Linked DNA regions of Pelodictyon luteolum DSM 273. Each later gene encodes a partner of the first gene's protein in a complex. Links are inferred from orthologs where the notes say so. Each region holds a gene or a part of one and is shown on either strand. Other genes may lie near its edges.

What was found. Proteins that work in one complex are often made in the same cells at the same time.
Region 2: the proteins of trxA (region 1) and PLUT_RS00310 are in contact, whole or in part, in an NMR structure (PDB 2IPA), measured with the Bacillus subtilis proteins. The link is inferred for Pelodictyon luteolum DSM 273 from one-to-one orthologs.

The regions. Positions count from the first base shown.
Region 1 is NC_007512.1:1,420,234-1,423,018, reverse strand. What follows is about bases 1-2,718. They hold trxA (thioredoxin), read left to right. Parts: upstream 1-1,053; coding sequence 1,054-1,383; downstream 1,384-2,718. Other genes in these bases: PLUT_RS06540 (NUDIX hydrolase), read right to left, coding at 2,352-2,718; trxB (thioredoxin-disulfide reductase), read left to right, coding at 1,484-2,419; PLUT_RS06555 (DNA polymerase III subunit alpha), read left to right, coding at 1-970. In the rest of the region: more of PLUT_RS06540, read right to left, coding at 2,719-2,785. UniProt on the Bacillus subtilis protein: Participates in various redox reactions through the reversible oxidation of its active center dithiol to a disulfide and catalyzes dithiol-disulfide exchange reactions.
Region 2 is NC_007512.1:64,823-67,857, reverse strand. Bases 1-2,968 are described here. They hold PLUT_RS00310 (arsenate reductase ArsC), read left to right. Parts: upstream 1-1,249; coding sequence 1,250-1,687; downstream 1,688-2,968. Other genes in these bases: PLUT_RS00300 (SDR family oxidoreductase), read left to right, coding at 2,315-2,968; PLUT_RS00305 (hypothetical protein), read right to left, coding at 1,706-2,254; PLUT_RS00315 (COG4315 family predicted lipoprotein), read right to left, coding at 446-913; PLUT_RS00320 (PLP-dependent aminotransferase family protein), read left to right, coding at 1-423. In the rest of the region: more of PLUT_RS00300, read left to right, coding at 2,969-3,035. UniProt on the Bacillus subtilis protein: Catalyzes the reduction of arsenate [As(V)] to arsenite [As(III)]. In vitro, can dephosphorylate para-nitrophenyl phosphate (pNPP).

The sequences.
Region 1 (2,785 bases):
CAAACAGGTCGGCGGTGCGGCAAGGGCCATTATTACAGCCCGGCTTCGCCGAAAACGGGACTATCTGAACCTGTTCGACTTGACCGCTTCGGTCGATCAGCGGGTAATGAACCGTAAGGCGCTCGAGTGCCTCATTCTCTGTGGCGCGTTCGACGAAATCGATCCGCACCGGGCCCGCCTGCTTGCAAACATCGACAAAGCCATCAAGTTCGGCCAGATTGAAAACCGGGCCGTCACCCTAGGCCAATGCGGTTTCTTCAGCGTCGAAGAGGGCACGGTGGAAGAGGATGCCCACTATCCCGACATGGAGCCTGCCGCGGAGATGCCGGAACCTGAGAAGCTGATGCACGAAAAAAAGCTGGTAGGGTTCTACCTGAGCCGCCATCCGCTCTCCCCGTGGCGCCGCGACTGGGCTGCGTTCTCTTCGCTTCAGCTCCACATGCGCGAAATCACCCTTTCCCGCCAGTACCGCGTCATCGGTCTCGTCGTCTCTACCAAACCCTACTGCGACCGCAAGGGCAAGCAGATGCTGTTCGGCTCTATAGAGGACTTTACCGGCAAGGCGGACTTTACGGTCTTCGCCAGCGTCTACGAACAGTACGCCCACCTGCTCAAGCCGGACGGGGTCGTGATGCTTGTCGCAGAGGCTGAAGTGAGCGGGGGAATGCTGAAACTGCTCGTCCGGGAGGTCCTGCCGGTAGAGAAGGTCCGTAAAACCCTGATCCGCAAAATCGTGCTCAAGGTCGATGCAGACGAGGATACGCAGCTTGAACGCCTCCGGAAGGTCAAGCAGGTGTTCGATCGGCACCGGGGCGATACGCCGGTTGACTTTGAGGTCAGGGTGCAGGCAGGCGAGTCCATCGAAACCCTCAATGTGTTTGCCCGCAGTTCACCCTTCGATGCCGACGAGGATGCCCTCCTGCAGCTTGAGGAAATTCTGGGACCGGACAATGTCAAAATTGCGGGGTAGCTGTTTTTTTGTTACTTTCCTCATTCGTCGAGATGTATTTATATGGAGTTTTACTTGTTAAACAATTTAATCGGATACCTTAAATGAGCGGAAAATATCTCGTGGCTACCGACCAGAACTTCAAGGCTGAAGTCCTCGAGTCGGGCAAGGTTGCACTCGTTGACTTCTGGGCTGCATGGTGCGGACCCTGCATGATGCTCGGACCTGTCATCGAAGAGCTTGCAGGCGACTACGAAGGCAAGGCTGTCATTGCCAAGGTCAATGTCGATGATAACCCCAATACGGCTGCCCAGTACGGCATCCGCAGCATCCCGACCATGCTGGTGTTCAAGAACGGCCAGGTTGTCGACCAGATGGTTGGCGCCATGCCGAAGAACATGATCGCAAAGAAAATCGACGAGCATATCGGCTGATTTCTCCAGTGCAGCGAACATGCCCCGGCATGACGTGCCGGGGCGCTGCCTTTTTTCCCCGTACCTCACTTTTTTCGAACCATCAACATCCGAATGCGCCATGGAAGGAGACGTCCGTGATATCGTCATCATCGGTACCGGTCCTGCCGGCTATACCGCAGCCATATACACCGGCAGAGCGAACCTCAAGCCCCTCGTCATCGATGGGTACCAGCCCGGCGGCCAGCTGATGATCACCTCGGAAATCGAGAACTTTCCCGGGTTCCCCGAGGGGATCCAGGGACCCGAACTGATGCAGCGGATGCGCGATCAGGCGACGAAGTTCAATGCGGAATTCAAGTTCGGCAGCGTGACGGAAGCCGACCTTTCCCGTCGTCCATTTTCGCTTACCCTTGAGGACGGCAGCGAGATTCTGACACGCGCCCTCATCATCGCCACCGGTGCCAACGCCAAATGGCTCGGCATTGAGTCGGAAGACCGCTACCGAGGACGCGGGGTCTCGGCCTGCGCCACCTGTGACGGTTTCTTTTTCCGTGACAGCACGGTGTTCGTGATCGGCGGAGGAGATACTGCGATGGAAGAGGCGCTCTATCTCACCAAGTTCGCTTCGAGGGTTGTGCTCGTGCACCGGCGTGAAGAGTTCCGTGCATCGAAGATCATGAGCCTGCGTGCCAGCAAGAACCCGAAAATCGACACCATGCTGAACGTTGTTGTCGACGAGATTCTGGGTGACGGACAGAAGGTAACCGGCATCAGGCTGAAGAACGTGAAAACCGGGGAGCTTGAAGAGCATGCATGCGATGGGGTATTCATGGCTATCGGCCATGCGCCCAATGCGAAAATGTTCGAGGGCCAGCTCGATATCGACGACTATGGCTACATCCTAACGAAGAAATCTTCCACTGAAACAAGCGTTCAGGGCGTATTCGCCTGCGGCGATGTACAGGACTTCATCTACCGCCAGGCCGTTACCGCGGTCGGAACGGGGTGCATGGCTGCTGTGGACGCTGAGCGGTATCTGGAAACGATCCGCTGAACTCTTCGAACCACTCTCTGAGCACACGGTTGAACCCGTACGCAAGTGCGGTCTCCTCCGTTTCTCTTTTCGTGAACCAGCGGAGCATCTGGCCTTCGTGCAGCACAGTTTCCCGGACCCTCAGTTCTCGCTGGATCACAAAGACATGTTCCTTCCGGTCGCTGAAAGGGTAGGCCCTGAAGAGTCCGCACTCCCTGACGTCCGTTTCTATCTCCTCCAGCATTTCCCTTACGATGCATTCGTATGGGGTCTCTCCCGGTTCGATATGTCCGCCGGGAAGGTCCCACATGCCGGGGTAGGGTATGGCGGGTATATTGTCGCGTAAAAACAGCAGGACAGAGCCGCGGCCATCATGGATGATGATGC
Region 2 (3,035 bases), 1.4 Mb from region 1 along the record:
GAAAAATGCGAACTCCTGAAGCAGTCTGCCGACGCCTGCTCGCCGAGTTTCACCCAGGTCATCGCAGATGCCGCCATCCGCTCCGGCATGATGGGCGGTTACGTTGAAACGGTACGGAAAGCATACCTAGAGCGCGCCGCCCTTATGACTGCAGCACTTCGTCAGCACCTGCCGGACTATGTAGGGTGGAGCGAACCGCGTGGCGGGTTCTACATCTGGCTCACCCTGCCCGAAGAAATCAATGCCGCGGATGTCCTCAAAAAAGCCATTGAAGCAGGAGCCGTCTTCGTCACCGGCAGCACCTTCGACCCGGAAGGTACGCGCATGAACGCCATGCGGCTCTCTTACTGCAACAACAGCCCTGAAGAAATCGAGCGGGGAATTCCCCTCATCGCCAAAGCCATCCGCGACTGCTGCAGGTAAGAAAACGGGAGATCAGCAAACCCTATTCTTTCCCCACTGAAGGCTTCGATTTGCCGTAGAACTGTTTCTCCGGGGCCACGAACTTCAGAGGGTCAATCACAAACCAGAGATTGTTCATCTTGTGACCCATCGTATCCCCCACCTTGCGGTCCATTGAATAGTAATAGAGCGGCATGCCACGGAAGGTATTCTGCATTTTTCCCTCAGGCCGCCGAATGGTGCCGAAATCATCCTGCTTCATCGACGGAGCCGCACTCAGGACCGCGCCGGTATAAAAAGCCGGCCACATATCAAGGCATGCACCCGTACAGGTACTCCTTCCTTTGGAATCGTTTTTGTACCAGTACAATGTCATTCCCTCAGCGTCCGCAAGATAGCTGCCGACCCCCGCTTTCTGCATCACTCTTACGTCCGGCTCGGCCGCCATGCCGCTTTTCCAGAAAAAAAGCATCATCACGACTGCAGCAATCACCAATCCCATCTTCTTCATAGCTCATCTCCTCCATGGTTTCTTCGTTGACATGACCAACATCACCGGCACTGCATTCGAGAAAAACACAAGGGGCCAATCATTCAGGTGGGGGGAGACATAACCGGAAAAGAACCGATATAGTCCGGGAACCAGCGACGCCGTTCAAAAAGTTGCAGATCGTCGGCTGTTCTTGATTGTACGCACATAGCTCTCCGCCAAAGCCGCAAAAACTACACCAGCTCGAATCCAGAGCCTGAAGCAATTGTTACATCCTTGCAAGACCAGCAGATAGTATTGAACGGGAACGGTATCTTTGTTTGTTCGATTTTCCCTGCAACCGACCTACCGACGACCATGGACAAGAAAAAGACCGTTCTCATCCTCTGCACCGAAAACACCGCCCGCAGCCAGATGGCCGAAGGGCTGCTGCGCAACATGGCAGGAGACCGTTTCGAGGTCCTCAGTGCCGGCACCCAACCCGCTGATGCCGTTCATCCTCTTGCCCTCAAAGCCATGCAGGAAATCGGTATTGACATCAGCGGCCAGTACCCGAAAGACATAGCGACCTACCTCGGCAAGACCTTCATCCATTACCTCTTCATCGTCTGCAGCAAGGCCAATGCTACCTGTCCGCGGATCTGGCCGGGCATGGCCATACAGGAAAACCGCATCTACTGGCCGATGGAGGATCCCGCCGCAACAGAAGGGGGCGAAGAAGAACGGCTCGAAGCATTCCGCCGGGTGCGCGACGAACTGCAGACGAACCTGGCCGACTGGATTGAAAAAGCCTGAACAAAACCAGTGAACGGTTCAGGCAGAAGCTGAAGCAATTCCTTTTTTCAGTTTCCACGGCTTGAAGATGGAAACGAAGACCGTTACGACAAGCACGACTACCTGCAAAGTGCCGAAAACAAGGTTCATCATCTGATTGTATTGGTAGCCGGCGTCCCGGAACGAACCGGTTCCGAGCCGCCCTGAAATCTCCATCATGGCGGTTTCCCACGGCCCGAGGAAAAAGGTTCCGAACAGGATGGCTCCAACCGTCACAACCCACTTGAACACCAGCCACGGGTGCCTGAAAAAGCCCCACCTGGTGAACATTGAGTAGACAAGCCCCGTCAGGAGGCAGCCGATGGCTCCCGGCACGACCACGATCGACATATCCACATGGTGGATGCTCCGGTTGATGCCGTAGAGAACGCCGCCATCGCTCACGCCATCTTTCAGGAAGTACATCGAGAGCAGCGACACCGCGCCGCCTATCCAACAGGCCACGGCGATGAGGTGGATGCCCTTGAGCCATTTCATTCCTCCCGAAGAGAGTTGCAACATGAACGGCAGGGTTTGACGGGTTTGCATTACTTCTTATACTGATGAAAATCCATACGACAAAGATAACAACCCGAACCACAACCACCCATGCAGCAGAAAACCGTTCTCGTGGCAGGAGCATCCGGATACCTCGGAAGGTACGCTGTCAAAGAATTTTCTGAACGGGGTTACCGGGTAAGGGCCCTTGTGCGCAACCCCGACAGCCTCCGGGCCCCGGGGCCTAATCTCGAACCTGCCATAGCAGGCATTGCCGACGAGCTGGTGCAGGGGGATGCCACCGATCCCGCCTCCCTGAAGGACGTCTGCCGGGGAGTGGATATCGTCTTCTCATGCATGGGGCTTACCAAACCGCAGGACAATGTAACGAATGAAGCGGTTGACCACCTTGGGAACCTCGCCCTGCTGCGGGACGCAGAGGAATGCGGAGTCAGGAAGTTCGTCTATGTCTCGGTGTTCAATGCAGAGCTCATGGCGGATGTTGAAGTCGTCGAGGCCCACGAACGCTTTGTACGGGATCTCAAGGCCTCCGGCATGCCATATGCAGTCATCCGTCCCACCGGCTTTTTTTCCGACATGGGCATGTTCTTCTCGATGGTCCGGAGCGGCCACATGTTCCTCCTCGGCGATGGCACGAACCGCATCAATCCCATCCACGGCGCCGACCTGGCAACGGTCTGCGTTAATGCGGCGGAAGGAACAGAAGAGGAGGTTCCGGTCGGCGGACCAGATACCTACACGTTTCAGGAAACTGTCGACATGGCCTTTGAGGCCCTTGGCAAAAAACCCTGGACAACCCACCTCCCCGTGT